Regions from separate parts of the Paenibacillus sp. B2(2019) genome, predicted to be linked through region 2. Evidence: riboswitches for the same ligand, from Rfam matches in the RefSeq annotation. Region 2 holds a riboswitch; each other region holds the start of a gene.

Region 1 (10,769 bases), on a different contig from region 2:
GGAGGATGAAGAGCTAGCGAGACAGGAACTGGCTTATTTAATAGAGACTCACAGCGGAATCGACATTGCCGCACAATTTGAAGATGGGCTGGATGCACTCAAATTTTTACAGGTTGAGACGGTAGATGTGATTTTTCTGGACATTAACATTCCCTCGATCGACGGAGTCCTGCTGGCTCAGAATATTAGCAGATTCTCGGTAAAACCTTATATAGTGTTTATTACTGCGTATAAGGAGCATGCCGCCGAGGCGTTTGAGATTGAAGCGTTTGACTATATTCTTAAACCCTACAGTGAGGTTCGCATTAAGGCTATGCTGCACAAGCTAGAGGGGGCGTTCGCTGCTCGCGGAAGACAGGGGGAAGAGGAACGTAATCCAGTTAGTGATAAGGTGAATCTGTGGAAAAATGAGAAGATTATCGTAGTGAATGCTGATGATATTTATTACGCCTCTGCACAAGAGAAAAGTACGAGTGTAATAACTAAAGGTGAGGAATATAGTATGGCGCTCAGCATCAGCGATTTTTATAATCGACTGCCGGAGGATCGTTTTTTCCGCTGCCATCGTTCCTATATCGTTAACCTGTCCAAAATCAAGGAAATCATCCCTTGGTTCAACAATACATACTTGCTGCGCCTGCATGATTTGGAGTTTGAGGTGCCGGTAAGTCGAAGCAAGGTAAAGGAATTCAGGCAGATCATGCGCCTATAAATGCAGTTCATTCTTCATTTTCGTCATCTCATGCCAGATTTCTCTCAACAACCGCTGGTTTAGCTACAATAAAGAGGCAATAGAAGCTCTTGTAGCAGATCACGAGAGGGAAAGAAGGAATAGACCATGACTTCGACGATGGACAACAAAAACGCCAAACGGTGGCTTATCGTATTAGGAACAGTAATTATGCAGATGGGTCTAGGTACCATTTATACATGGAGCTTGTTCAATGCACATCTGGTAACAAAATTCGGGTGGGAGCTTAATTCTGTTTCGATTACGTTTTCGATCACGAGCTTTGCACTCGCTTTTGCGACTTTGTTCGCAGGGAAATTGCAGGATCGTTTTGGTCTTCGTCGGTTAACTGCCGCCGCAGGGATTGTGCTTGGTCTAGGATTGATTCTTAGCTCTCAGGCGAATTCGCTTCTAATGTTCTATGTATTGGCTGGTGTAATCGTTGGTTTTGCAGACGGAACAGCTTATATCACTTCATTATCTAACTTAATTAAATGGTTTCCGAATAATAAAGGCTTAATCTCCGGTGTGTCCGTGGGTGCTTACGGAACGGGGAGCTTGATTTTTAAATATATCAATGGTAGTTTGATCGACTCGGTGGGTGTGTCTAATACGTTTATGTATTGGGGCATGATTGTTATGGTGATGATTGTAATCGGTTCCTTACTCGTCAGAGAAGCTCCAGTACAAGCGGCATCACTGGGTGCAACAGCAACATCGACTATCGCTAAACCAAAAGACTACACGGTAAAAGAGATGCTACGCACGAAAGAAGCTTATCTGTTATTCATTATTTTCTTTACCGCTTGTATGTGTGGTTTGTATTTGATCGGTATTGTAAAAGACATCGGTGTGCAGCTGGCTGGACTTGATGTACAGACGGCAGCTAATGCCGTAGCGATGATCGCAATTTTTAATACAGCAGGACGTTTGATCTTGGGTGCCTTGTCTGACAAAATGAGCCGTTTGAAGCTGGTTGGCGCTTCGCTTGCAGTAACGGCAGCCGCTATGTTGACCCTTAGCTATGCGACGCTGAATTTCGGACTGTTCTTCACTTGTGTAGCTGCCATTGCATTCTGCTTCGGGGGTAACATTACAGTGTTCCCGGCAATTGTCAGTGACTTCTTTGGTCTTAAGAATCACAGTAAGAACTATGGAATCGTATATCAAGGTTTCGGTATTGGAGCCCTTTCAGGTTCGTTCATCGCCGTCTTCCTGGGCGGGTTTAAACCTACCTTCGTGATCTTTGGTCTCTTGTGTCTTCTGGCCTGCATCATCGCGATTTCGCTAAAACCGCCGGTGGAGAAAGAAAAAGAGAAGAAAGCGCTCCGGCTCAAAGCTACAGAACGGACGGCTTAAAGGTAAAAAGACAATAAATTAAACAAAGACGTACAAACTGACAACAGTTGTACGTCTTTTTTCTATTGGCGGGCAGTAGTCCGTGGAGCATGTGAAACAAAAAAACTAAGGTGATCTGAATTCAGAATGAATTACTCATTGGAGAATATTACAGAAACACGGTCCGTATTGCAGCTATTATTGATTTTTGGCTCATTCTGCTAGAGTTACGGACTGTATAGCTCTTATTAGCCTCTACATGTGTATAATTGGAGTGAATTTGGGAGAATAGATCGGTTTACATAGGCACTTTTTTCGCTGCCCAAGTGTTATAGAAGATATAAAGGTTAAGGAGGTGCTTACATCGCCACAGGATTCGCTAGACCCAAAGGAGCTGGAAGAGTTAATCATTAGTATTCAAAAGGGCAATATCGAACGGTATGCTTTTATCGTTAGAGCTTTCCAAACGCCAATCTACCGCTATTGCTATCGTTTGTTAGAAAACAAGCAGGATGCGGAGGACGCAGTTCAGGATGTTTTGGTAAAAGGCTATCAATCTATCCATCAATACAAGCCGCAGATGCATTTCTCGGCATGGCTCTATCGAATCGCGTATCATCATTGCTTAAACCTGCTGCGCAGACGGCGTTTGCAAAAGCGAGTCATGAGTATCTTCAAGCCTGATTTTATGTCTGTAAGTCCTGAACAAGAGCTGGATGATCGGTTATTTAATCCCTCATTGTCAGCCGCTTTAGCGCAGTTGTCGCTTGAAGAGAGGAATATGCTTATTCTGCGGGTGTTCGAGGAAAAGACTTATGCGGAGATAAGCGAAATTCTTGGGGTCAGTCCCAATGCACTGACGAAGAGAATGAACCGGATCAAGCGGAAGGTGCAGGAAGCTATGAAATTGGAGGAGGAGATCAGATGGAACGAACCACAATCAGTGATGAATACCAAAATATAATTTATGCCTCAGCCGGGAATGAACTTCTGGGTGAGATCGATGTAGAAGAGAAGGTTATGGGACATATCCGTGGCATATCAGATCGAAAGCGATCGTTCTCGCTCTCGCTGAAGACGATGAATAAAACAACGGCAGTTGCCAGTATGTTAGCTTTGTTCCTGATGATCTCAGTGACAGCGTATGCTGCATCGGAATATATACAGATCCGCAATAGTGAAGGCGTAGTAAAGGTTCAGCATGTTGCGCCGAATGAATCTGCAGGAGTAGCCTCCTATGATAAGTATGCACAGAAAGTAGATGCTTTCGCTAAACCGGGAGAATTGATCGCCTATCTTGTGAACAATAATGCAGGTGCAACAGAATTGTCTTTTAAGTATAAAGAGCAGCGGATAGGCGCATATTCTGATTTTTTGAAGGAAATCAAACGGACAGGGGCGCCGACGCTTCCTGCATTGGCAGCAGGGTATGCTTTTGAATATGGGGTTATAAACCCTAATCATCCGACTACGGATGCGGAGAAGAACAGTTCTCTATATCAGGAGACGTTACAAGATCTTACTGTCCAAGCCAATAAAGAGAAGGGGAGCGGTAAGTTATTCATGATGGTTATACCGTGGTCGGAGCCCGGATGGATAAGCGCTACTTATTCCAAGGATAACGCTTATATAGGTATCTCTGCATCGATCATGCATGGTGGCAAAATGTTTGTGGAGCAAGAACCTGAGAATCAAGCGGATAAGATTATGGTGGCAGGCACAGAAGTGATCTATAACAAAGTAGTGAAGGAAGAGGTCAGCTACGATTATCTGAATTGGTATAACGAGAAGCAGGATGCGTATTATACACTCAGCAGCTACGGAGATAAGGTTTTGAGTAAGGAGCAATTTCTGCAGGTGGCTGGTGAGCTGCTGAAGTAGATTCTTGTAGTTTTGTAGTTGCATGCGCTAAGTTAGTTGTACTTTGTACAATTAAAGTTAACTAATACGTTTATATAAGCCCTGTAGTTGTATTTAATACAGCTATTGCTGGTTAGATTAGTGGAAATAAACGTTTTTACGGATTTTAGTTGTAGAGAATGCAATTAAGGAAGAGGATATGGGAGAGTTGATTCAGATACAAAAGAAGGTATCCCTAATGCGAAGCTTTAGGGATACCTTCTTTATATTCTTAAGTCGGAAGATCGATCAGGGTTAGCCTTCCAGCAGCAGTGCTTCTGGATCTTCCAGCAATTCCTTCACTTTGACGAGGAAGCTAACCGCTTCAGAGCCGTCAACGATCCGGTGATCGTAGGAAAGGGCGATATACATCATTGGACGGTTAACGGTTCTTTCTTCATCCAGTGCAATTGGACGCAATTGAATCTTATGCATCCCTAGAATACCTACTTGAGGGGTATTCAGAATCGGGGTGGATAATAGGGAACCGAATACACCGCCGTTGGTGATAGTGAACGTACCGCCTTGAAGCTCGGAGAGACTAAGTGTATTAGCGCGTGCCTTGGAAGCGAGTTCGCCAATCTGACGTTCGATTTCCGGGAAACTGAGGCGATCTGCGTCACGGACAACCGGAACCACCAGACCTTCCTTAGCTGCAACGGCAATACCGATATCGTAGAATTTCTTAACGACCAGATCTTCACCGTCAATTTCTGCGTTCAGCAGAGGGTAGGTCTTCAGTGCACCGATCACGGCTTTGGTGAAGAAGGACATGAAGCCTAGTCCTACTTCATGCTTCTCTTTAAAAGCATCCTTGCGGCGCTTGCGGATGTCGAGGATCGCTGTCATGTCCACCTCGTTGAAGGTGGTCAGCATGGCTGCGGTCTGCTGCGCTTCTACCAAGCGGCTGGCAATCGTGAGCCGTCTGCGCGACATGCGCTTGCGCTCCACGTTCTTGCCATCCTCCGGCACGGCTTTGCTCACTGTCGGCTTCGCTGGCTCCGGCTTGGCTTGTGCCGCCGGAGCAACCGGTGCAGCGGCCTGTAGCGCTGCTGCACCATGACCCGACACATCGGCCTGACCAATCCGGCCGATAGGATCACGGGCGCTAACATCGCCGAGGTCGATGCCGCGCTCCCGTGCCAGCTTGCGTGCGCCCGGAGATGCCAATGCAGCGGGGCTTTCGCCACCCGCTACAGCGACTTCGGGCGCTGCTACAGGTGCGGCTGCTGCGCTGCCGCTTGCCGGTGCCGCTACAGGCGCTTTGCTCTCAGCGGCCTGCGGCGTATTGCCGCTAGCGGCTCCGATGATGCCGATGGCTTCGCCAACGGCTACGTTCTCGCCCGCTTGACGTAGGATGGAGGAGATGACACCCTCCACCTCCGCACTAATTTCCAAATTGACTTTATCCGTCTCTAACTCAGCAAGCACATCACCTTGACCTACCGTGTCGCCTTCTTTAACCAGCCATTTGTAGATGGTTCCTTCGGATATAGATTCTCCCAGATCGGGTACTAAGATTTCTGACACAGGCCGTTACCTCCCCAAACATATAATGGTTTACGCTATTGTGATACCGTCCTCTTAAGAGGACGGTACAGCTGTTTGTACTTGTGAATTTGCTTTTAGGGCCTCTGAAACAATTCTACGCTGTTCAAAGCTATGAACATCTGCATAACCACTCGCAGGACTGGAACGTTCAGGACGTCCGATATATCTCACGCTAGTGTTTTGCGGTGCGATGGCCCGTAACCGAGGTTCGGTATAACTCCATCCGCCCATATTCTTCGGCTCTTCTTGCACCCAGACAATTTCTTGAAGGGATGTGAAGGAGCTTAAGTGAGCACTCAGTTCATGTTCTGGGAACGGATAGAGTTGCTCAAGGCGCAGTACATGTAGCCATGACCAATCTTTGTCTGAAGCAGCTTCTAGCTCTGTTTGGATGTCGATAGCTACTTTACCGCTGCAGACTACTAGACGTTTGACCTCACCTGGCTTCTGACCTAGTAGGGGCTCTGCTAACACAGGCTGGAATTGTCCGGAGGCGAGCTCAGTTCCGGCAGATGTGCTGCGCGGATTACGAATGAGACTCTTCGGCGTCATAATCACCAGTGGTTTAGCGTCTTCCTGTCCACATAAAGCAGCTTGGCGTCGCAAGACATGGAAATATTGAGAAGCAGTGGTCAAGTTAGCAACGGTCCAGTTCTCTTCCGCGGATAACTGTAGGAAGCGTTCCAATCTACCACTGGAATGCTCGGGTCCCTGTCCCTCGTAGCCATGCGGTAACATGACGACGAGATTGCTGCGCTGCGTCCATTTCGCACGTCCAGCGGCAATGAACTGATCAAATATAACCTGACCTGCATTGGCGAAGTCGCCATATTGTGCTTCCCAGATGACGAAGGTTTCTGGTGCGAACACATTATAACCATACTCAAAGCCTAGCACAGAAGCTTCAGATAGCGGACTGTTATATACGCCAAAGGAAGCGCGAGAATTACTTAGCTGATGAAGCGGAGAGAATAATTCTCCTGTCTTGCTGTCGTGCAGCACCAGATGGCGGTGTGCGAAGGTGCCGCGCTGTGCATCCTGACCGCTAAGTCGAATTGGCGTTCCATCCTTCAGGATGGTTGCGAAGGCGAGGGACTCAGCGAGTGCCCAGTCGACCTTTTCACCCTCATTCAGCGCGTCCTTGCGACGCTGCAGAATTCGCTCCAGTTTCGGATAGACTTGGAATCCATCAGGTACGCTCAGTAGCTCACGATTAATCTCTTGCAGACTGGAGATCGGTACGGCTGTAGTGCCTGCCGCTGAGCGATCTGTATGAAGAGGAATGAAGGCCTTTGGTTCTTTTTTCTTGTGATTGCCTTCCTTCATACTATCGTACGCACGTTGCAATACGCCTTCTGTTTCAACGTGCATCTTTTGTACATCTTCAGCTGTAAGAATTTTTTCACGCTGTAGCCGCTCCGCATACACCTTGTAAACGGTTGGATGATTGCGTACCTTACCGTACACGATAGGTTGTGTAGTTTCAGGATCATCCATTTCGTTATGTCCATGACGACGATAGCCGATGAGATCAATAACGAAATCCTTTTTGAATTGATTGCGATATGCACTAGCTAAACGAACTGCTGATATACAGGCCTCAGGATCATCAGCATTGACATGGATAATTGGAATTTCATATCCTTTGGCGATGTCACTCGCATAATGCGTTGAACGGGAGTCTTCGCTTTCTGTCGTAAAGCCGATCCGGTTATTAACAATGATATGGATCGTCCCGCCATTCTGATAACCTTGAAGTTTGCCAATATTTAGTGTTTCTGCAACAATCCCTTCACCTGGAAAAGCAGCATCGCCATGCATCAGTACCGCCATAGCTTTACTGGTATCAATCTTCGGCAATCCGGCTGTGCTCCGATCTTCTTGAGCAGCACGAGTAAAGCCTTCCACGACAGGATTGACGAATTCCAAGTGACTTGGGTTATTCGCTAGTGTTATTCTTGTGCGTACGGTTTCTCCTTCACGGACAGCGCGATCTGCACCCAGATGGTATTTCACATCACCCGTCCAGCCATAGTTAATGCCTGTAGAGCCTTCGGAAGGGAAAAGCTCCTTGTTCGGAGAATGATGAAACTCTGAAAATATAATGTCATAAGGTTTGCCCAAAATATGTGCAAGAACGTTGAGGCGACCACGATGCGCCATGCCCATCAGAATATGCTCTGCGCCGTCATGCGCAGCAGCGCGTACGATTTCATCCAGCATCGGTACGAGAGCGTCATTGCCTTCCAAGCTGAAACGCTTCTGACCCACAAAGGTTTTGTGAAGGAAGGTTTCGAATTGCTCTACTTGGATCAGGCGGTTTAGCAGCTCTTTACGTTCTGCATTATTTAAAGGCGCTGGTGAGCTTGTGGATTCTGCCTGTCTGTTCAACCATTTCAGTTCTTGTTCTTCATGCACATGCCCGAATTCATAGGCGATTGTCTTGGTGTAAGCCTGACGCATACGCTGAACTGCATCCCATCCGGTATGCACATCATTCGGCGCATTCTCCCAAATGAGCGTGGCAGGTAGTGCGAGCAGATCCTCACGAGTCAGCTCATAGGTTTCGAGTTCAAGATATTTAGCCATGGGATTGTGATCGCGCTCAAGCGGATCAATATCAGCGGCCATATGGCCATATATACGAATATTAGCGATTAGCTTGGAAGCTCTTACTGCCTTTCTAAGCCATTCGGTGTCTCCCGAAATGCGAGGCTGTGGAGCCGGTTCGCTATCCGGTGTTAGGGGTGGGGGACCCGAATTTGTAAAAAGCTCGCGATAATTATTCTCTACGGTGGAAGGATCTTTCACAAACTGTTCATATCTTTCTTGAATGTAGCCTAAATTGGGTCCGTAATACTTACTCCAAATGGATTCGTTATAGGGCTCTTTGGCTGCCATGAATACATCCTCCTTAACGGATGAACTCCATACGTGACATTTTGTGTCAACGCTTACTGGAGCTGTGATGATTGCGGTTTCATTTCTCATCTTATTGTGCTACTTTCCACACGTGTAATCAATTCATTCTTTCGTCCAATACGTTCGCAAAATGGTATGGGTTAGCTTGTTCTAATGAAAAGAACGCTGTTTCTTCTCATTACCCATTCCTAAGGCCCACTAAAATGATTCTAATATCCTTATTTTTAACTAATAGGGAAGGAAGTATCATTATATTGGCTTAATTAATTTTATGAATGGGACGAGTATCGTGTTAATAGGACAAGATATCGCACAAAATCGCTTCTATTTTTTGTTTTTTAATGGAAAAACTAATCAGAAATCGACACACTTTTCCACTTTAGTATAGTATAATGTTATTGCAGTTAGCGATTTTCATATATTTCAAAGTAGATCCTTTCGTGTAAAGGGTCCAGTAAAAGGTAAACCTGCCGAAAGGCAGGGGCACAAAGTCGCGGGTCTAAGGTAGAAATACTATGACAGCCGGATTGCCTGGGGACGTAAAATCTTAGGAGGAGATTTTTTGGACAAGTCCAACCAGGGAAGCAACAGAGAACAGCAGGTCATTGATCTAGACGTTGAGTGGGTACATTTATTATTAGCAGCTAAGAAGGCTGGCATAAAGGCAGATGAAATTCGTCGATTCTTTCATGAGAAGACTGTGCAAGCCGTGCAGTAATACATTTAGTGCGTTATATTTTGAAAAAGGGCACAGCGATAACTCGCTGTGCCCTTTTTCGGTGTAAAGCAAAATATAAGTTTCACAACGCATATGATAATTGATTCTCCTAAAATTCAAACGCCTTCGCGGTCCATGTTAGGAGGGCGAAGGCGCTTATGTTTAATAGTATGAGTAGAAGAGGATCTTATCAGGTCAGGTGGAATATTAATCCTTCTGATCAAGGCGCCATTTCTGGTAGTCCAGAAACTCTTTGAATTCGCGTTTGCTTATGCCTGAGGCCATAGCTTCCTGCACCAATCGGAACCATTCCGAATCTAAAGGTGACTCCTCAGCATCATTAGGTTCTCCATAGAGCAAAGCGTGGATGGATACCTGAAGCGCATCGGCGATCTTTTCGATAAACTGGATTGAAGGATTGGATTGGATGTTTCTCTCCACATTGCTAAGATACGACTTAGCAACATCCGCTCTGTCCGCAAGCTCAGATAGGGACAATCCCTTTTCTAGGCGGAGACGCTGGATACGTTGGCCCATATTTTGTGGCACTATGCTGACGCCCCTCCGTAATTTTTGTTATTAGTATAACAAATATCAATAAATTCGACAAAGTTTATTGTAAAGAGAAGAGCAGCATCTACTTATCCGCTTTCCGGAATCAGGATCTGCTGCTCTTCGAGTATTATATTAAATTATTCTATTAATCTTAGTAATCTTTTTTAGCACCTTGTTTAGCTACGAAATCCCATGTCAGGGTTATGCTATCGCCTTGGAAAATATTTTGATCTTGGTTATTTTCCACAAATTCGAATTGGACGGAGAAGCTGTCATTGGTGCCGGCTTTAATACCAGATGCTTCGGTGAAGAGTTGATCCCAACCAGTATTTTTTACGAGATCCGGATGTTGAGATTTTAAATCAGCCAGCGTAGTTTGATAGACTACATCTTCTGGAGAAACGACGGTTCCTTTATCGTTATTTCTAAGGAATTTGACCTTAATGAATTGGGCTAAATCCAGGTAGTTATCACCTTTAGCATCCGTAATTTGAGTGGAAGTGTTCAGAATAATAGATCCGATATCGAGCGAACCATCGTTTTTCAATTTGAAGGATTTGGTTACAGTATCACCTGGTTTTAGGTTTGGAATATTTACGATAACTGAAGGGTCGGAGTTCAAATCGAGTGTACCTGCAGCAAATGTAGCAGTGCTTTGTGCAGTGTCACTAAAGTAAGCGAAGGTTCCTCCACCAATCAATGATAAACCCAGTGCTGCTGATGCTACGCCAAGACCCAATGTTTTTTTGATACCCATAATTAAAATTCCTCCTCGGTTTTTGTGGTTTTTTATAAAAGTTATATATTGTAACTTCCGGTTCGTAAGCGGAAGCGGACAATCAACGAATTACTGTATTTCAGTTGGGGGTGGAGAGGCGGGCAGTATAGCCGCATTTTTCTTTTCGAGTGCAGCTACAGCCTTCCATGACGAATACAGAGCATAGAGCAGAAGCATCAAGCCTGGTACGATCATGAGCATGACACTTCCAGCTTTGGAAACTGCGAAATTCATAGCGTAACCTACGTAAGGTACGGTGACCCCGGTATACTCAGCTA
Region 2 (10,769 bases):
TAACCACTTTATTTTCTTCGATTACATATTTATAAATATCACTTTCAAAAGGAATACGAGTATCCATCGAGTCCGCATAGACTGACATCAGCATAGACACCATATTATTGGTTACTTCACCATATTCTCGTTCACCCATCGCCAAGCGATGCCCTATTTCATGATTCAATCCCCAGCCTGGATAGACTTTGTTAAAATCACCTAACATCGTCCCTACGGTCCCAATTTGTATCCCTGTATGATCTCCCGCTGCATACATCGCACCATAAGGCTGCATCAATCGGATGTTCTCACGAATTAGCTTCGCATCATGAATCACACTACTGCCATCCAAGCCATAGAAGTCAAAGATCGTCTTCATCCAAGTATCATAGCCGGTGACGGTACCCAGCGGATCATTTCCTTGCGTAATAAACTTGTTATAAGCTTCTGTCGCAGTTCCTGTGAAAATAACATGATCGCTGACCATTTCCACCACATCGATGAGCTCGCGATCTTGAACATTCGGATGCGCTGCCTTATCTTCATCTAATTTTTGTTTATAGGTGGTTAAGAAGGCTTTAAATTGTTCAGGATCTGTAGTCTTGGTCATCATAGGGATCTTGGTAAGCCCCTCGAACCGGATCATAGGTGCTTTACCTTGTTCCTCTGCTGTATATGGATTGACGATATACACTGTACCGCCTTTAGTCACTTCATGTGCATAATAACTATTCGTAGCAAATTCAGGAACGGTTATAATGTTCTTACCTGGACGCAATTGCACACCTCTAGCCCAAACATTCCAAGCCGCCTCTTGTTGAGAAAAGACTAAAGAAGGTAGTTTATCGCTCGAAGCTGCGTCCACATAAACGTTGATTGTATCTCCAGGCATTGCAACGAGACCTGTAGGCTGGTTGTTCGTACCGAAACCAATTCTCAGGTTTTCCTGCGCATGCTTTTTCATATCTCCACGTTGTTCCGCCTCAATGATGGTGCCTTCGGTTTGAACTTCACCATTCACTAGCTTCTTAGCTAAATCCAAAGAATCTTTCAGGATTGGATAGAGCGGATGTACTTTTGCCGCTTCTTCTAATTCATTGATTGCTTCGACGCTATTATAAGCAGGAACAACCGCACTCATCGTGCCATCTGTGAAAATACCATTTACAGCTTCGCTTACTTTATCCTCTGTATAAAATCTAAATTCAGCCGCAAAAGGTCTGTTGATATTGGCCTTTGTGAACTTGAATTTCAATCTTTTAAACTTCGTAGGTTCGAATTTAAACTCCAGAAAGTCATTCGTACTAGTCGCGGTTCCGCTAGATACGAGCTGGAAGGTTTCTCCCTTACTTGTTTCTGATGCATAAATTTCAAAAGCCTCTGGGAAGCCTTTACGATTATCTCTAGCCAGAAAAGCCAATCTATCTAGTACTTTCGCTTGCGCTAATTCAAACACGACTTCATTCGTGAAGCTGTCATCATTGTTTTTGTTCGTTTCCCAGTGTGTATTCGGCTGGTCATCGAGCATGTATTCCGGTTTCGTACCTGGATAGCTCCCACCGTTCACCGTTACTTTTGATACGTTTGAGTTGGGCATTCTATAAGCTTCGCTATAGGCATTTTCGTATGCTGTACCATAGCCTTTTAGCTTCGAAACCTTAGCCGCTGTTGCCTCTATTTGATGATTCTCCAGAAGTACTTTTGCATTCTCTATATCTGCTTGAAACTGCGCGTACAGTGGATGTGTCTGCACTTCTTGTTCTAAAGCCGTTAATTTCTCCACCGTATTAAATGCTACGCTAACTTGACTCAAGGTATCATCTGTAAATAAATTTTTCATTTTAGCGGATACGGTATCTTCTTTGTAAAAAGAAAACTCAGCCGCACTCGCCCAATCTTGGTTAGCTTTTTTGAAGACAAATTTAAGTCTCTTGAAGGCTGTGGGTGCAAACTGAATCTCTACTACGTCACCTGCTCCGCCTTTATATTCTCCAGAGGATACTAGCGTAAAATCGCCTGCATCCGTTGTTGAACCATAAATATCAAATTCCTGAGCAAACCCCTTACCCTTTGCACTGGATTGTCTTGCAGCATATACGATTCTATTTAATTCAGTGGACTCATTGAAAACAAAGACAACCTCATTCGTAAACGTTGAACTATTCGGTTTGCCCGTTTCCCAATGCGTACTCATATCGCCATCCATAGCCTTAGCTATAGGTGAACCTGAGTAGTTACCACCGTTATTGGTAATGGATTTAATATTCGCAGGATTCATTCTAAAAACATCATTATAAGCGCCTAGGATAGCCTTGCCGTACAGATCAAACGGAATAACTGAAGCATTGCTTAATAGGTCAGCCTTGCTTTGTACTACAGTGTTCACTACACTTACCTTGCTTACATCACTTGCTAAAGCATAACCTGCCTCACTCGAAAAACTAGCTAACATGGCTGCCGATGTAGCGATCGCAATCATTTTTTTCATCTTTTCTACCCCCCAGATGTAATATGAATCTCTTCCGTGCCTAAAAATAGGCACAAAAAAAACTACCCCAAAAGAGTAGCTTGATTGCGTATAAAGTCGCACAAAAACTAAGACTTAATTTTCATTAAACTTTAACAAGCATAAACGCCTTCGGCGTCTTTATAAGGACGATAAGGGTTTAGGCAAGAAATATAAGACATTAAGTATAGGTGTATAACTTAACCTTTCTTATATTTTAACAAAAAGCGTAATACACTCTTTGGCAGCTGGCTGACAATAGTTATGATAACCTTAGTCCCTATAGCTTTGCGTCCCTACATTTCCATAGGTTTGCCTATGAAGTTTCGAATACATTACAAAGAGTAACATAACGCTACATCTGATCGCATGATTAATTGGTATGAAATCCGAATAGGTAATTGCAATTACTTTTTCTATCGTGATAGATATTCTTTATCGAGTATCCCGGAAGAGAGAGGACACTTTAGGACTGGAGGTCTACTTAACTCCCTGCACCAAACAAACGCCGGAACCAATTCCACACATCGCCCGTGATGGGAATTAATCCGAAGCCATGCTCGCCAACTGCGATTAGACCATATGCCCATTGGCCAATAGCTACTGCTCCCCCAGCAATTCGTCCTATGGCTACCGCCCCAAATGCCGTATCACCTATGGCAACAGCTCCCAACGCTTTTTCGGCTATCGCGATCGCTCCTACAGCCACTCCTGCAATGGCAATCGCCCCAACTGCGAAGCCAAGCCAGCTAATTGCTATCGCTCCAAGGGCTAACCACATTCCTAGTGATATTGCACCCACGGATAGAACCCCTACGCTTATCGCACCTATGGAAATCAAGCCTACAGCTACATCTCCAATAGCAATTAATCCAACAGCTGTCTTCACTTGTGGCTTGCTTCCGTGACCATACCCCTGACCTGAGTATCGACCCAAATTGCTGCGAATACTTACCACCGGAAATGATGGAGACGGCCATTGATAATCAATTTCTCGTCCACCTAACCCTCTAGAATCCGCCCAGCGTGTGATGTACTTATGCCATTTCATATCCATCCCGTCCCCCTTCTCAATTACCTTAATTATACAACCCCGGGGGTTGGCTGTACTCAGACTCTGACCTGAAATTCATCTCATCCTCTAGACGGAGTTATACTCATTAGGATCACTGTTTGGGAATAGGATCAGGCTTTCCAAATAAATATCCCTGAAACAACTGATAACCACTCTGCTTAAGCCATTCAAAGTCCTCTCTAAACTCCACACCTTCTGCTAAAGGAACGGATTGGATTTCTAAAGCTTTTTCTAAAAATTGTTTAGATATTTTCTGTTTGTTCAGATCGCTGGACACACCCTGAACATATTTCATATCCAGTTTCATGTAATGGGGTTTAAGCTCCAACAACATCTCGATCGTGCTGAAGCCCTCGCCAACATCATCTAAAGCGTATTCAAATCCCCGATCCTTGTAATATGTCAAAATAGCTTTCAAATGAGCGAGATCATCCACTTTCTCCGTCTCAACAACTTCAAAGACAAAAAGAGAGGGATCGACGCCTAATTGATTGGCCAGTTCAACGGTTGATCTTAAGCAGAACTCTGGCGCGTAGATCGACGTTGGGATAAAATTAATAAACGTTTTTTTATTTAAGGGTGCAGCATATTTTACAGCAGTCATTCTACATAACCGGTCTAAAGCATATAAACGCCCACGATTCCGTGCCGCCGCAAAAATCTCATTAGGATAGATAAGGGACCCATCTTCTTTTTTAAATCTGGATAGGAGCTCGTATGCAAAAATCTCTTCCCGTACGTTCACAATCGGTTGGAAGTGACAAGTAACTAAGCCCTTAGTTATAACCTCATCAATCCACTCCATATCAAGTACAGTGGGTAATTCGGATAGAGGTCTCCATGTTTGGTCATCTATACGGAATTCAAACTGCTCCGACTCCATATGGTCATTACAGAAATCTAGAAAATCCCGCACCCCAGCCTCCTTAATCGTAATCACATTTTCTTCTACCTTATGTATCGTATTACTTCTACTCAAGTGATGAATAACCTCAGGTAAAATCCTTAGATTAAGCTCACCATGAGCCTTGATTTCAAAATTCAACTCTCTTACTACACAATGATTACATGCCACATTCATAACCCCTTTAATAATCAATTCTCTGAAAAAGATCCCGGAACTGCTCTTCTCAATCGAAATCCGTATACTCTAGTAAATACGTCGGGTCTAACACGGTGATCTGCTGATGTTGAATATCAATAATCTTTTGCTCTTGCAGATCTTTAAGCACAAGGGTAGCCGTCTCCCTTAACGTTCCGATCATATCCGCGAACTGCTGATGGGTCAATCGAAGATCAATCCTCTGTTTGCCTTGCTCCTCTACTCCGAATCTTTGGTATAGTCTTCTTAGTGTAAATATCGCACGCGCTCTCGCATCATGAAATTTCATTTCATGTAATAACCGATTCGATAAAAATAAACGGTCCATTTGCAGCAGCATCAATTGTTCCTTAATCAACGGGTAATCGGCAAGCATCTGCTCAAAAGGCTCACGTTTAATCTCAAATAATACTGTATCATTCATAGCCACCGCAGACAGCACTCTTATATTGGAGGGATGGATCACTTCCAGATCGCCAAAGAAATCGCCTTTCCCAAAAAGATCTACGGTATGCTCTTTCCCTTTCGTGGTAGCGTACACCCTTATAATCCCCGAATAGATAATGTAGGCATGATCCCCCGGATCTGATTCTGCAAACACCAGGGTCCCCTTAGAATATGCCTTATAAGTGAATAATCCTGAGACCGCCTCGATCTTCTCCGAGGGTAAACCCTGAAAAAAGCGAATGCCAGTCCAAAAAGAAGCTTCCATCTCATTATTCCTTTCTAACACATTCCATAGTTTTGTATGCCAACATACTGATAATAAATCATCACCCTGTTATATTCTATCGTAACGTTGTCACATAGGCTCGATGCCAATACGAATTAAAAAGGAGATCCATTGATGAGATATAATTTTGACGGAAAAGGGCTTACCGAAACGCCAGAAGTCGTGTTTGAGAGCAATCCTCTACTAGAACTGAGCATGTACAACAACCATCTTAAAGAAATCCCCGACAAGCTCTTCCTTCATGACGAATTAGAGGTACTTAATTATGCGGGTAATGAAATCGAACAGTTATCCGAGAACATCGGTCGCTTAGTTCACCTAAGAATGTTGGATTTAGGCCATAATCGACTAAAGGTGTTGCCGGAGAAAATTGGCGAACTACAGGGGTTAGATTCTTTTCTATACCTAAGCAATAATCAGTTCGAACAGCTGCCGGAGCAGCTTTGTAATCTCCAGAAACTCAAGTATCTGAACGTAACAGATAATCATCTCAAGCAATTGCCTACCCGTATAGGCGAAATGAGCAGTCTAATTGAATTGCGGCTTTATTATAATCAGCTAGAACGTCTACCTGATTCGATCACACAAATAAAAGGGTTAAGAGAGATTCATCTTTACGGTAATCAACTGGTCGTATTGCCAGAGCATTTGGGTGCTTTAGAAGAACTGCGGATACTCGATATGAGTGATAATCGAATCACTGAACTTCCCTCATCCATCGGTAAACTAAGCAAGTTAAGAAGACTTAACTTTCGAAAAAATAAACTGAATAAGCTGCCTGAGGAAATAGGTCAATTATGCAGCCTTGTTGAGCTTGATTTAAGAGATAATAACCTGCAAGAAATCCCGAGCTCCCTTCTACAACTAGAACGATTAGAGAAACTGGATCTCAGATGGAATCACAGTTTGAGAAGAACAGACATTTTAGAGCAATTAGAGCAAAGAGGATGTATCGTTTATAAATAACAAAAAAGCCCCCTGTTAAAGAAGCTTTTCATTCAAATCTATGCTATGCGTGACGCGGTTTCTCCCCTTTTCTTTAGAGGCATAGAGCGCTTGATCAGCTTTTTGCAGAAGGGTGGTTTCTGAATCAGCTGGAATAAATGTTGCTATACCAATACTCACCGTAATCCGGCCCATTTCCCAAGTTGAATACGCGATAGATTGCCGTAAATTCTCAGCTATAGTCTTTGACTCCGAGATGTCTGTATTAGGTAAAAGAAGTATGAATTCCTCACCGCCATATCTAACCGCCATATCCTCTTTACGAGATTGCAGTTTCAAGATACTCGCCATTTTCTCCAGTACATAGTCACCTGTCTGATGCCCATAGGTGTCGTTCACTTTTTTAAAATGATCAATATCTATAATACACAGCGAAAATGCTGCTTGAACTTGGCCATACCCTGCAATCTGCTCTTCCAGCTTCTCTTGAAGAAACCTTCTATTCTTCAGCCCAGTCAGCTTATCTGTATTAGATAATTCTACTAAAACGGCATTTATCTCCAGCAATTCAGCTTGCTTTTGCTCGATTTCCAGGTGAATTTGTTTGAGCTTTGCCAGCGCCTGATCTTTTTCCCAATAAGCCTCTTCTATTTGCTTCTTCGCAGATCGTAACTCTAGCTCATAATCAATACGTTTGCCCATCTGTACTAAAATACAATCAATGACCTCTACACCTTCACACTCAAGGCGTCTGCCATTTAACAAGTAAGGGACGGCTTGTCCCTTGCTGTCCTTCAAATTGATAAATAGCTCTTCTACGTGTCCATTCAGATTGATAAAAGGATAGAAGTATGAATGAAAAATAAGCTTGTTTGCCGTAGACATGATAGATTCAAAATGCTTATGCACCAAATCAACCTGCTTATACCCCATACGGTCCAAAAATGTCTGATTTACATCCTTGATTATTCCTTCATGGGTAATAGAAACATAGCCACAAGGCGCATATCTTAATCGGTCATCCATGATCTAAATATCCTTTCAACACAGCATAATCTCATCTAGCTTACGTAAGATATTCATTAATTAAAGTGATGGTCTCCTCAGGATGGCTTATATGCGGGTAATGCCCTTTAGCCTCCATTAACCGAAAGATGCTATTATTCAAGTGTTTATGTAGATATTCTCCAGCCGCTAAAGGTACGATACTGTCATCCGAGCATTGTAGAATAAGTGTAGGGATTGTAGCCTTAGGTAGATCTTCCCGATGATCTGAAAAGAACGTAACTTCTGCAAATTCTCTTGCAATAACAGGATCTGCCGAGATAAAGCTGCGCTCCAGCTCTTTCGTTAACATCGGGTCAGGGTTGTTCATAGCAAGAGGTGCCATAAAGCTAGCCCAGCCAGCAAAATTCATCTCCATCATCTCCAGAAGCTCAGTAATATCGCTCTTCTCGAAGCCTCCGAAATAAGTATCCCCCTCATTTAAATAACATGAAGAAGGACCAATCATAATCATTTTATCAAAATAATCCGGCCGCTCAATCGAAGCAAGCATCCCGATCATAGAACTAATCGAATGACCTATAAAAATAATATCTTTGAGTTCCAACGTTTCGATGACATCCAATACATCCTGTACATAGCCGTGGAGCGTATGATATTTATCTGTTGTATATGCACTTAAATCTGAGTTACCTGAACCTACATAATCAAATAGAACGATTCGATATTTCTTCTCAAAAGAAGGCGTGATAAACTGCCACATGCTCTGGTCACACCCAAATCCATGTGCAAAAAGGATGGTTCTTTCTCCTTCTCCAATCACTTTTACATGATTCCGCGCCTTAACATCGTTCATTTCATATAACTCCCTCTATAGTTAGCATTCTCTCTATTTTGAAGGGTTAACCTGGAAATATCAAGAGCATAAAAAACTCCGCTAGAGTAATCTCTAGCGGAGTTTTTATGATATCTAATTTTAGAATGCTGAAGTCCATCCCGCATCGGCAGCGAGGACTGCTCCGTTTACAAAACTGGAGTCATCTGAAGCCAGGAATAACGCAACTTGTGCGATTTCTTCAGGTGAACCTACACGAGGAATTACAGCCTGTGTTAGTTGAGTGCGGCTCATGCCGAACTCATTAATATTTTTCATAGAAGCACTAATGTTAGTGGCAGTAGCTCCTGGTGCGATGGCATTACAACGAATGCCTTTGTTGGCATACATAAAAGCTGTATTTTTCGTCAAGCCTACTACTGCATGTTTGGAGGCAGTATAAGTTGCTCCAGCATGAGCACCACTTACGCCACCGGTAGAAGCGGTATTCACAATAACGCCCTTTCCTTTTTCGAGGAAAATAGGTAGCGCTTTACGTGTGGACCGCATTACACTTTTGGTATTGATGTCAAAGATAAGATCCCATCTCTCATCATTAATATCACCAACTGGCTCAAAGCCGTCCATAATACCCGCATTATTCACTAGTATATCTAGCGTTCCATATTCATTTACTGCGGTATCAATCATGTTATTGATATCTTCGACTAGAGCAACATTTACTTTCAACGCCTTAGCTACTCCACCATTACTAACGATTCCTGCTGCGACTTGTTCCGCACCTTCGAGGTTAAGATCGGCTACTATTACTTTAGCACCTTCTTTAGCGTACAACTCTGCGATAGATTTCCCCATACCCGAGGCTGCTCCGGTAACAACTGCAACTCTGTCTTGAAGTTTCATGTTGGAAGTCTCCTTTACGTTTATCTATAATGTAAGTATCAATTTATAAAATCTCTAAATCACTTAAAATTTATTCTACTCAAGTTTAATCTTCTGCAATTTAACTATCAATATACAAATGAGACATCAAATGTTCATAAATATATATAACTTGGAATTGTGTTGAAATAGGAATAGAAAATAGACAGTTAGGTGGTCTTCAGTTGCTTAAAAATCGAAGAACGAGTAAATCGAAGAAAGAACTAAAAAATGCATTGATATTACTCATGGAAAAAAAGAATTTCCGCACCATTACGATAACCGATATTGTTACCCTAGCCGATTTAAACCGTGGAACCTTCTATAAGCATTATCAAACCAAAGAAGAACTTCTGAATGAGCTGATTGATGATGTGCTGGAGGATTTAATTAAGGCTTATAAAGATCCCTATCTCCATACAGATAAATTCATGTTGAGTGAGCTTACTACCTCTAGCATCAAAATTTTTGAGCATGTCGTTTCCTACTCTAATTTTTATACCATCATTGTAAATTCCAATGTTCTGCCCGGGTTTCAAAATAAGATTTGTGACATCTTAAAGGAGCTAACCAAGCAGGACTTAGTCGCGGTTAATAATACTAATAACAATATAAATATCGAATTATTTTCTAGCTATACGGCCTATGCTCTATTTGGATTAATCATGGAATGGGTGAAGGGAGGGTTCAAATATACTGCGAACCATATGGCAGAGCAGCTGATTCAAATTCTGTCTTTTAATTCACACAATGTAGTTATCAACACTTCTAATAAACCGATTGAGTTGGGTTCCACCCCAGTGAATAGAAACTAGATTACTTCTAACAACCTCCAGAACGGTCAGTCTCATTTATGCTGAAGATAGATACAGCGTTGAACCTCATAAAGGAAAAATTTACGCCAAAAGCACGGTGGGCGAATCCACCACCTTTTACGTTCATCTTTCGTAACTAAAAGTAAAAAAAGACTCAATCCCAGTTATCACTAGGATTTGAGTCTTTTTAATATGCTGATCATTTACTAAACTTCGCCCCAATAGACCTCGGTCTCATATTCAAAAAATACTTTATCATCCTGTTTATTTCGTTCAAATAGGTTCCTCAGCTCCGTCATCATATTCTCGTAACGTGGATCTCCGGGGGCCGGAATGTAGGAAGATGATCTCGCCCGTCCGCTTAATCCCTCGAAATCAAACACCTGCTGATTGCAAAAGTGCGCTACTTGCATCTGCCCTGCCTTAAAAAGGGAGCTAAGGATTTCAGGGGTAATATTCTTATGATTAACTTGAGTGTAGTCGGTGCCGAAGGTTTGCACGAGCTGCTCATATTCCTCCAGAAATGGGGTACCGTAAGTACGCCGAGAATTCCATATCAGAACTGCCTTTCCACCCGGTTTAAGAATCCGCTTGAATTCCAATTGCGCTGCATCCCTATCAAACCAGTGAAACGCCTGGGCACACACGATAAAGTCTACAGACTGGTCTGGCAATTCTGTCTTCTCGGCAGACCCAGGCAATGCGCGGAAATGGTTATCCTTTGCGAACTTCTCCTCCGCAGCTGTACGCATTTCCGGATTTGGTTCAACGGCAGTCACGCGACACCCGCGCTCCAGAAGCAGTGCTGAGAATATTCCTGTTCCTGCGCCAATATCCGCAATATCACAAT
Region 3 (10,769 bases), on a different contig from region 2:
TCATCTCATCACGCTTACTCTTCGGACTTAGGACATACACAGTATCCCCAGGCTCAATAACAGTACTGCCATGCGGAGTGACAATCTTTTTATTGCGGATAATTGCCGTAAATAAGATATCATCTGGCAGACCTATTTCTGAAATCTTCTGTCCAGCAATCGGCATATAAGGGTTAATTCCAATATGGTTAAACTCCGAGTCTGTCTTGCCAAGAGCAACCAGCTCCATCAGGGAAGGCTGATCTGAATCTTCTTGCCCCACAAGCTTCAATCGGGAGGCTAGCGGGGAAATACTAGTTCCCTGAATCACCGCCGAGGTCAGTACGACAAAGAATACAACATTAAAGAATAGTCGTCCGTGAGGCAGATCAGCCAGCAGCGGATAAGTCGCTAACACAATCGGAACGGCTCCACGAAGTCCGGCCCAAGAAATCAAAGTCTTCTCGCGGATCGTAAATTTGGAAAAGTGCAGGCTTATAAATACACCGATTGGTCTAGCTACAACCATCAGAATGACGGATAACAAGATACCTTGCCATGCCACTTCCGCCAGTTCCTGTGGAAATACTAACAAACCAAGCAGTATGAACATAAATATTTGCATCATCCAAGCAAAACCATGACTAAAATTCATAATGGTACGGTGATACATTAGCTCGGAATTCCCAAGCGTAAGGCCCATAACATAAACAGCCAGCAGCCCGCTGCTATGTACCCATGCTGATAAACCATAGGTCAGAACAGCAAAGCCAATCGCCATTACTGGATAAAGACCTGTAGAATCCAGGTTAATTCGATTGATACAGAAAACTGCGATCTTCCCCAGCACAAAACCCAGTACTAAGCCAATGCCCATCTCCCATATAAAAGACAACAGCAGCCCCCATATCGCCATATCCGGATGCTGTATCCATTCGATTAGCGAGACTGTCAAGAATACCGCCATTGGATCGTTGCTTCCTGATTCTGCTTCTAACGTCGAGGTCAGACGTTTATCAATGTTCTTACCACCGAGTACCGAGAAGACTGCAGCCGCATCTGTCGATCCAACGATCGCTCCAAACAGAAAGCTTTCTGGCCATGTCACATCAAGGATCAGCTTAGCGAATACCCCTACAATGGCTGTCGTCATGATTACGCCTACCGTTGATAAGGATAATGCTGGCCGAATAACAGGTTTAATATCCTTAATATTCGTCTGCATGCCACCTTCGAATAATATGACAACCAATGCGAAGATCCCGGCCATTTGCGTTAAGGAAGCATTGTTAAAAAAAACAAATTGGCTTAGCACCATCCCCGCAGCAAGAAACAGCACTAAAGCTGGCATTCCAAATTTAGTGGAGAACTTGGTGGAAAATACGCCTACAAGCAGGAGTGCTGCCAGTAATAATATAATATTATCTGCAAGTTGGGACACCGATTATTCACTTCCCTTTCTCTTCTAGCTTTAAAATATAAGAAGCTTCCTTATTTATGTACTTTATTACCCTTTTCGATATCCTTTTGAGACATTGAATAATATAAACAAGATTGGAGATTTCATTCCCCGGGCCTTATACTTTATGTAAATGCTTTCTCCCCATCGTGTGTACATATAGGAGGTTGAATGTTATGCAATTGAGATTAATTAAACCTGCGGAGCTAGACCAAGCGGCTCTGCTCGCAGATTCTGTCTTTCGTGAACCGGGTGCCACTTCAATGAAAGAACTGTTTCCACTTATTTTCCGTCCTGGGCTCAGTCATTCCTACGCGGCTATTGCCGATGACGGAACGGTTGCTGCTTTCATGGGGCTCGTACCCTCCACGATCAAGACTGGAGATGCTTTCCTGAATGTATTCTCCATAGGTGCTGTCTGCACCGATCCCGCTTTTCGGGGCCAAGGACTGGCGGGCCAACTTCTACAGCTATGCCAGAGTCACGCTGCCGAGGCCGAGGCATCGCTGATTTTTGTCTCGGGTGATCGTTCGTTATACACCCGAGCAGGGTGCGTACCGTTCGGAGGTACGCAATTTGCCGAGCTGAACGCAAGCTCAGCTCAGGCACTTGCAGCCGCAGCAGGAGAAGAATGGACGCTGCGGCCAATGCAGCCGGGCGACTTCTTCGCCGTCTACCGGCTGCTCAATGAACGCGAAGCCGGACATGTATATAGTCCGGGTGAGCTGGCGCTGCTGCTGGGGACCGAGGCTTACGCGGGTGTGATGGGCTTGGCCCAGCGCACACTCGTAGCCGTTCGGGACGGCAGCATCGAGGGGTTCGCCGCGGTGGCTGTGCCCGCGGCGGCAGACGTGCCAGCGCCGAACGCGGCGACGGCGGTGGAATGGGCCGGCCAGCCGAGCGCGGTAGCGGCATTGCTGGCGAAGGCGGCCTTGTGCGGTGGTGTTGGCACGCTGCAAGTGCCTGTGCCGTGGCAGGAGCGCGGCTTGCTCGCGCTCCTGCGGGACGCCGGCGCCAGCTTAAGCGGCGGCGCGAACAGCGGAACGGTCTGCATCGCAGACCGGGAAGCGCTATTGCGGCAGACCGAAGGCTGCCGCAAGGGCCTCGACTTGTCGTCCGTGCAGGACGACAAGGAGCTGATCTCGCTGCTCTTTGATCCAGCGAGTTCAGAGGATTCCGATGCTATTCCTTTGCCGTATATGTCTGGACTTCGTTTCATTTAACGGATTTAAAAAATAAGAATAAACGGAAGCCGTCCTTTTAAGGACGGCTTCCGTTTATTGTACGATGCTCCTAATTCCGCATGGTGTCTCTGCCGTGAGCTACTTGGTGTATTTTGCAGGTTATTTAGTATGCGCTATAAATGATTATATAAATTCAAATGATACCCTTATTCTCTGGAATACACCTGCAGCTCTTGAATGGACCAATAATTCCCGCCGGATCCGGTCTGTACAATTTTGATATACCTCGTCTTTACTTTAGAAAAGGATATCTTAGTAAGCTCTTTCGTACCTTTTCCAGACGTGAGTTTGTTCCAGTTTTGAGCATCGTCAGAAATATAAACTACATAGTCTCTTGGATAATCAAAAGGTGAAAGCGCGCTGTCCAAATCTATTCTTTCAATTTCATGTGCTTCACCCAGATCAATCTGAAAATACTCTCCGGAAGCCTGATGTTTCCCCGTATCCCAGCGCGTGCGCCGATCCCCATCGATAGCCAGACTCGGAGCTGATGCTGCCGTATTCACATTTGAGGATACCTTCCATTTAGTACGATCCAGAGGAACCAGTCCGGTGGCTGTAATCTGAACTTTATCGGACAGTAAATTAGAGCTGGATACCCTTACCGCGTAGGTATATAACGTCCCTTCACGTAAATTATGATCCGTATATTCTGTAAGCTTCACATCGGTGGCTACCACCTTCATATCCCCGCCGCTACCTTCAGCGCGAAGCAGCTCATAGCTTGCTCCTGGGGCCTCCAACCAATTTAATTTTACAGCTAAACCTTTTGTTGCTGCGGCTTTGAATCCTTTAGGGGCCGACGGCTTTACTTCAGAGGAAGGCTGCAAAATATACTGCACAGCCTCTCCTGGAGCAAGTGTCTCCGTAAAGGTTAACGTGGGAGTAGCCTTTTTCCCTGTTACATAACTTCTTGCTTTTTCATAGGTATCCCCGTTTCCAAAACGTTCCCCTTCATACACCCCGTTTTTCGGCATAGTCACATTTACACTCACAGTTTGTGGAGTAGACTCAAAGTTAACGAAATTAACCAGCACCTTATTTGAGGTCGCTCCACTTCCCGCAAGAGGCTTCAATGTAGAAGTATCCACGGCCCGAACATAAACCAGCTTGTCGGCTAACACATCTTTGTTTGCAACTTGGTAAGTTAATGGAGCTCCATGCGTAGCATAAGCAAGACTGAGCCTTCTCATAATGCTGACACGTGAATCCTCGTTCTCTTTTGTATAGTAAATCTCTGTGGTTGCCGGATCATGCTCTTCTAAATTAAACCCGTATTTAAATAAACTGAAATCCTTAAAAAAAGCAGCATGCTGCACAAACATATCCGCATAACCAATATGTGCACGCATGATCCGGTCGAATACAGCCGCTGTCCGCTCCGTTGCCCCGTATTGATAGGCATCCACATGACTGTCCGAGGTACCAAATTCAGTGGTCAGCATTTTTTTGCCGAGTCCATTGTCTGCGCCAGTGAAGGTCTTCAAATTCTCAGTAAAGCTTCCTCCATTACTAAAAATATAAGAGTCGCCGTAGGAATGTCCATTGGTCAAATCCGTAACCTTCTCCAGCTCCATACGTTGGTCTGGATCACGTTCCCAGCCATCCGGATCTCCACATTCCTTCCCGGTTCCCTTCTGATTACCACAGGAATCTTCACTGTAGCTCGGCCAATACGCCCAGCCCGGAGCAACAGTTTGTAAATGGGGCGCGATTTGCTTACCCTTTTTATTCAACCAGTCCGCAATCGCCAAGTTAACTGCCTTAGAACGATTGAATAACCCTGGCTCATTATCTACCTCATAATATTGAAAATAAGGGCTATATTGTTCAAAATAATCTGTCAGCTTTTTCTCCGCATCAGCAGGCAACGATCCATCTGCCTTAAGCTTAATATCACCAGTATGCAAATACAGAGCAACCGCCTGCATGTTGTAATCCTGCAATACCTTGTAATATTCCAGCATATCTGAGCAGGATCTCCCGACATCACTGGCACAGCTGGTACGCATCACATTGCCGCTATAAGCCATCCCTAGCCATTTGATAACATAAGGCAAGTGCGTAACCGCACCTTCATCAAAGTAAAACTGCTTATTATTCACTACTGTTCCGGTCAGTGTATAGCTGCCATGAATAGGCTCGGAAATTGGAGCGTTAAGAGATTCTAAACGGAGATTATCCCAAGTCCACCAGGAATATTCGTCTTCTTTGTCACTACAATATAAACAGCGAACCGTTTGCAGCTTCAATTCGTTCGTTCCCAGCTTCAATTGCTCCTTGGGAATGTATAATTCATAGGATTTTTGAAAGCTATATTCACTTTCTGTGCCCGATACGCCCGCAATTTGAATGATCCCTGACAATTGATGATTGGAAAACACACTCATTTGCGGCACGGATTTATAAGCATCCAGAATTCCTACGCTAAATAAGACCCCATTCTCCGGGATCTTATTTAGCTGATAGGTGATCGTTAATTCCGGCTGGGTCTTTCCATTCAAGCCTGCAGGCAAGCTCTGAAGAGCCGATGATTTGAGCGCTGAAGAAGGAACATTAAATACCTTCTTACTGCCAGAAGTGCCACTCGCAGCGAACTCAGCTGCTGAGCCATCATGTTGTCCCAGATTCCAGAGAACAGTACCATCCGGTATTTCTGCTGCAACATCACTTCCTGTAGCTAATCTTGGTATATTGGCACCTACCTTATAATCGTTCGTCTTATTCGTTCCGAAAACAGAGACAGACAACAGAAACAAGACGGTTAATGCGGTGAATTTCAGTAATAACAGTAATGGTTTGTTTGCAGTTATCCTATTTTTTCTATTAGATATTCTCCTCGTTATTCCCATCCATAGGTCCTCTCTTTCTTCCGGAATGTCTAACCCTATCATTTCATTAGATTAAGGAAGGAACAATGCCCCTTGTGGAATCACCTGCTGCTTCTGGCTGGAACTCTCCCACAGCAAGCGAAGATTAGCATCTCCTTCATTCTCATAATATTCAATTTGGATATCATAAAGTGTTCCGGCTGTGAGCGGGATACTTCCTTTATGAAGGGTTGCACTTTGATTTTTCCAATTATCGATGATCAGCTTTCCGTCAATCCAGACACGGACTCCATCATCAGAGGATGCCGAAATCGTATATTTTTCACTGAATTTGGGTTTGAGCTTCCCTTTCCAGCGAACAGAAAAATGATCTTCATCTATCTCCTGTGCAGGTGACCCGCCATGCCAATTAAAATCAATCTTACGATCATCGCGGATAAGTACCGCTTCTCCCTCTAAATCAGTATTGTTATAGTATTCTCCAGTTAAACCCGTTGGAGTTACCGGGATTACCGGTGCTATCGAAGGGCCTCCTGTTGTGAGAACGTAATCCTCTCTCGATACTATAAACGAGTCATTCATAAAGCTTTTAATTGACTGTAGCGTATTATTTTCTGTCAGTAATTTTCCCCAGGTCATCATATAGACCCATTTATTTTGTTTCTCAGTTAATACATCCGGGTTCGGCAGCTGTCCGCTCTCCCCGATTCCGATAGGTTTACCTTCGGCCAGTGCGAGCAGATCCTCATAGTAGGACTGCTTATAATCGTTATTGTAGATATCCGCAGCCAGAACATCGAGTTTATCCGCACCGGGATAATATGCAGCATAAGGATCTGCCCATTCATTCGGCGCATTCGGATTCCACACCCACAGTAGATTATTCAGCTTGTGTGTGTTTACAAAACGATCATAGACAATATTCCAAAGCGCTGAAAAATTGTCCTTTTTCCCCCACCAAAACCAACCGCCATTCATTTCATGGTAAGGTCGCCATAAGACTGGAACTCCGGCATCACGCAGCTGTCCCAAATAGCCAGCGATCTCGTCTAGATCAGAGATTAGACTCTTATACTGAGCCGTCCCAGGCGTAACATAAGCATTAAACTTCTCTTGACTGAGATTTCTGTTTACATTGGACCATTCCGGAGAAGTCCCCGGCAAACTCTGATGGAATGTCATGGCTACAATGCCACCCTCTTGATACCACTCCATTGCACTGTCTATAACAGCTTGTCGCTGTTCTGCGATCGTCCCTTCGGGTTGATTATTAATTGCCCCCAATTCATAACCATGTAGAACGGCATTTTGTCCCGATGTATTCTTCAGCTTATGAACCAGTTCATCTGGACTTTCTAGATAATCATGCTGGCCAGACAGGATTCCTTTGCCACGTAGATTCACCAAATTACTCAGCAGTTGCTTGGCTTCTTCAGAAGCTGATGGATTGCTTGGTATAGCCGGAGGAAGAGAGGAAGAAACACTCATAGCCTTCGGAAGACTCTTAACCTCTCCCCAAGGCAGCAAGGAAAAAATAATAAACACCGGTAATATAGTAAACAACAATCTGCTTTGCTTATAATATTTACGCAAATAAATCCTCCTTTCGGTAGCTGTACTGCCTCCACAGGTGCTAAATAAACATACCTGTTATCGGACAATCGTCTTCTGACCTAATGAGGACTATAGCTTAGTAGCTCTGCAATAACGCAGAGCCACTAAGGATCGACCTTTAATTTTCATCAATCAGGAGACATCCGGAAGATAAAGTGCACTTGCTGGAACTGTCTCTTTAGCTTGACTAGCACTTTCCCACATCAAGCGGACTCTCGCATCGCCTTCATTTTCGTAATACTCCACCTTGATATCGTATAGCTGACCAGCCTTCAGCGTTATATTCCCCTTACGCTCAGTACCACTTTGCTTAGTCCAACTATCAATCACGGATTGCCCATTCACCCAGACACGGATGCCATCATCTGAGGTAGTGTAAAATGTATATTGCTCATCATATAATGGCTTAATTTTACCGCTCCAACGTATGGAGAAACGATCAACCCCGAGGGCGGCATCCGGCGATCCTTGCCGCCAATTGAAATCGATAATTGCATCAGTTCTAGTAAGAGCTGCTGCTCCCGATAGCTGTATGTTGTTGTAATATTCTCCTGAAAGCCCCTTCGCAAGAGGAATGGCTGCCTCACCCTCTTCTTCGGGAGGTGCCGGCGCTGGTGCAGCGCTAGGTGTCGGTGCCAGACCAGTATTTAATTTATCTCTGGTCAGGGTATAGTTGCTATTCATAAATGTTTTAATTGTATCTGCACTGTTATTCTCGTAAAGCATTTTTCCCCAGCTCATCATATACGTCCATTTACTTTGTGATTGCTGAAGCTTCTCCAGATTAGGCATTTCACCATTCTCCCCGATCGCAATCGGTTTGCCTGCGGCTAGACTCAACAAGCTGTCATAGTATTTTTGCTGGTAATCATTTTCGTATATATCTGCTGCCAGAATATCTACTTTATCAGCACCTGGATAAGTTAGCGCATAAGGATCTGACCAAACATTGGGAGCATTTGGACTCCATACCCATAACAAATTATTTAATTTATGAACGTTAACAAAACGGTCATACATAATATTCCAAAGTTTAGAAAAGTTATTTTTCTTCCCCCACCAGAACCAGTTCCCGTTCATTTCATGATAGGGTCTCCAAAGCACCGGAACATTGGCATCGCGCAAGCTTTTTAAAGAGACTGCCACCTTATCAAGTTCAGCGATCAGATTGTTATATTGCTTGGTACCCGGTGTAACGTAACTATCGAACTCATTCTGACTAAGTGTTTTTTTCACATTATCCCAGTCATAAGAGGTGCCCGGCAGGTTAGCATGAAAAGTCATAGCTACGATCCCGCCCGCTTTATTCCAGTTGATGGCGCTGTTCACCACATTTTGACGCTGCCAGGCCATCGTTCCTTCTGACTGACCGCTGATCGCGCCCAGTTCATAACCGTGAAGAGCGGCATATTGTCCGCTGGTCCCCTTCAGCATATTGTTAATTTCATCTGGACTTTCTAAATAGTCATGTTGACCAGCAATAATACCTTTTCCTGAGATCGAGTAAAAATAGTTAAGCAGCTTTACGGCTTCAGGTGAGGCTCCTGGGGTAACTGGCGTTCCAGAATTTGAAGCAGCTATGACAACAGACGGCGAAATTCCAACAGTAAGCGGAAGTGCAGTCAGAAACAAGACGAGTGACAGAAATGCGCCAAATAATCGATACGTACGGTAAGCTTTCAAAATAATCTCCCTTTCGGTAGCCAGGCTGCCACTCTTTCGAAGGCCCTATAGCTTTGCGTCCCTACCTTTCGATAGGTTTGCCTTTTCAATTTAAGAGAAATAATCTCTCTTACCGTAAGTATCGACGACAATTAATGATATATTTAGTGTTTTTATGACTTTTTTTGATAATTGAGTCAATTTACCTGTTTCAAGAAATTTTGGATTGGTTATATAGATAGGTTAGACCTATGAAATGAATTGTTGTAGTTCTATATCATTCCAGTCTAAAGTAATACGAATGTTATCTTCTTCTACTAATTCAGAACCCGTCTGTACCTCTATAAACTCGACATCCGTCAAAGCAAGGATCGCGTGCTTCGTTCCTTCCGGTATACGTACCACGTCCCCAGCCTTCACATTATGTTTTTTCTCATTCAGCACAATACTTGCTTCGCCGCTGACGATTGTCCAAATTTCACTACGCTTGCGATGTAATTGATAGCTGATATTATTCCCCTCGGATATAAAAATCCGTTTGGTCAGCACTTCATTGCCTTCATCATATTTCACATAATCAATAACTTTGTAATGGCCCCAGCGGCGTTCCTCGTACATCGGTCTTTGTTCAAAGGTCTTCAGCACTTCTTTAATCCGTGGGCTCTCAGCTTTATGGGTAACTAGAATCCCATCCGGGCTAGCCGCAATGATCAGATCCTTCGCACCAATTACCGTGATCGGAATATCCAGCTCATTAATCAAGCAAGTCCCCTCAGAATCCGCCGTTACAAAACCTTTTCCTACATGCTTGCTGCTCATTTCCTCTGTCAGCGTATTCCACGTTCCAAGATCCTTCCAGAATCCATCATACGGCTGTACTACAATATGTTCTTCTTTCTCCACCACTTCATAATCAAAGCTGATGGAAGACAATAGCTTATACTGCTTCTGCAATTCTTCATATCCTAAAGGCAACCCTTTACGCTGCAAAATATCTAACAAGTACCCTAAGCGGAAGGCAAACACTCCACAATTCCACAATGCATTTTGCTCGATGAGCTGTTCTGCTTGTATACGTTCTGGTTTCTCTTGAAAGTGACTCACCTTCATAAAACCATTTCCCCCCGCCTCTTCGGTGGTAGGAATAATATATCCGTATTTCTCTGAGGCATGTTCAGGAACAACACCCATTAGTGCCAAATTTGCTCCACTTTCCAGCATGGTCCCCTCAAGCATAGCTATGGTATCGAAAAAGGATGCTTCTACATAAGGATCAACAGGCAATATTGCTACCGTTTCCGCTGGAGAAACACCTGCCACTGAATAAAGATAGGTAGCTGTTAAGGCGATAGCCGGAAAAGTATCCCGACGCTCCGGTTCAACGATAATCGGCACATGACTTCCCAGTTGGCTTTGTATCATTTCTACTTGGCCGCGGCCGGTGGCCAGATAAGATGATTCTGCCATCCCTGCTTCCTCCAGCTGTCTCCAGACACGTTGTACCATGGATTCTGGTTCACCTTGAGGGCTTTCAAGTACCTTTAGAAATTGCTTTGAACGTGAGTCGTTGGACAACGGCCATAACCGTTTACCTGAACCGCCTGATAGAAGTACCATTTTCATAGAATGAACCCTCCTTAATATATGGAAATGAGCATAATTGAATTGTTATCAAAACGTATAGCTTCCGCTTAGCCTTAGTTCGAGCGGATGCATTTTTAAAAAAATTTATTAGGTATGAACCACTCCAAGGGATTTTGGACTTCCGATCGCTGTTATCCTCAGATTTCCTGATTTGAACCGCCGCCAGCGGTAGAAATCCGAGGATAAAGGCGAACACTCCGTTTCTACAGTTCCAAATTCCCTTTCCGTTCTTTACCTAACCAACTTCTTCTTAATACTTGATCCGTGCGTACCGGGCTGTACCAGCCGGAAGCAAGCACGTTTTTCTAAAGATTTGCTTCTGCTCCGGGGGAGGCA

What was found. Region 2 has a riboswitch for cyclic di-GMP ahead of PAENI_RS12695 (NPCBM/NEW2 domain-containing protein). Riboswitches for the same ligand answer to the same signal wherever they lie in the genome.
Region 1: it holds a riboswitch for cyclic di-GMP, as region 2 does, so the genes downstream of both, PAENI_RS18335 (anti-repressor SinI family protein) here and PAENI_RS12695 (NPCBM/NEW2 domain-containing protein) in region 2, are expected to answer to the same signal.
Region 3: it holds a riboswitch for cyclic di-GMP, as region 2 does, so the genes downstream of both, PAENI_RS19885 (glycosyl hydrolase) here and PAENI_RS12695 (NPCBM/NEW2 domain-containing protein) in region 2, are expected to answer to the same signal.

Annotation. Positions count from the first base shown of each region.
Region 1 covers NZ_VTZR01000020.1:129,074-139,842, reverse strand. The annotation lists gene PAENI_RS18365 (LytR/AlgR family response regulator transcription factor) at 1-712, shown strand, start outside; gene PAENI_RS18360 (L-lactate MFS transporter) at 851-2,089, shown strand; gene PAENI_RS18355 (RNA polymerase sigma factor) at 2,424-3,032, shown strand; gene PAENI_RS18350 (hypothetical protein) at 2,993-3,949, shown strand; gene odhB (2-oxoglutarate dehydrogenase complex dihydrolipoyllysine-residue succinyltransferase) at 4,223-5,497, opposite strand; gene PAENI_RS18340 (2-oxoglutarate dehydrogenase E1 component) at 5,552-8,419, opposite strand; cyclic di-GMP riboswitch class I at 8,891-8,975, shown strand; gene PAENI_RS18335 (anti-repressor SinI family protein) at 9,003-9,158, shown strand; gene PAENI_RS18330 (helix-turn-helix domain-containing protein) at 9,366-9,695, opposite strand; gene PAENI_RS18325 (TasA family protein) at 9,865-10,470, opposite strand; gene sipW (signal peptidase I SipW) at 10,561-10,769, opposite strand, start outside.
Region 2 covers NZ_VTZR01000013.1:438,259-449,027, forward strand. The annotation lists gene PAENI_RS12695 (NPCBM/NEW2 domain-containing protein) at 1-2,470, opposite strand, end outside; cyclic di-GMP riboswitch class I at 2,729-2,815, opposite strand; gene PAENI_RS12700 (hypothetical protein) at 2,973-3,539, opposite strand; gene PAENI_RS12705 (EAL domain-containing protein) at 3,655-4,644, opposite strand; gene PAENI_RS12710 (Crp/Fnr family transcriptional regulator) at 4,694-5,377, opposite strand; gene PAENI_RS12715 (leucine-rich repeat domain-containing protein) at 5,513-6,364, shown strand; gene PAENI_RS12720 (sensor domain-containing diguanylate cyclase) at 6,380-7,369, opposite strand; gene PAENI_RS12725 (alpha/beta fold hydrolase) at 7,410-8,204, opposite strand; gene PAENI_RS12730 (SDR family oxidoreductase) at 8,325-9,086, opposite strand; gene PAENI_RS12735 (TetR/AcrR family transcriptional regulator) at 9,353-9,919, shown strand; gene PAENI_RS12740 (class I SAM-dependent methyltransferase) at 10,126-10,769, opposite strand, start outside.
Region 3 covers NZ_VTZR01000021.1:158,858-169,626, reverse strand. The annotation lists gene PAENI_RS19905 (potassium/proton antiporter) at 1-1,420, opposite strand, end outside; gene PAENI_RS19900 (GNAT family N-acetyltransferase) at 1,615-2,661, shown strand; gene PAENI_RS19895 (discoidin domain-containing protein) at 2,829-5,534, opposite strand; gene PAENI_RS19890 (glycosyl hydrolase) at 5,586-7,106, opposite strand; gene PAENI_RS19885 (glycosyl hydrolase) at 7,260-8,810, opposite strand; cyclic di-GMP riboswitch class I at 8,823-8,902, opposite strand; gene PAENI_RS19880 (sugar phosphate nucleotidyltransferase) at 9,039-10,412, opposite strand.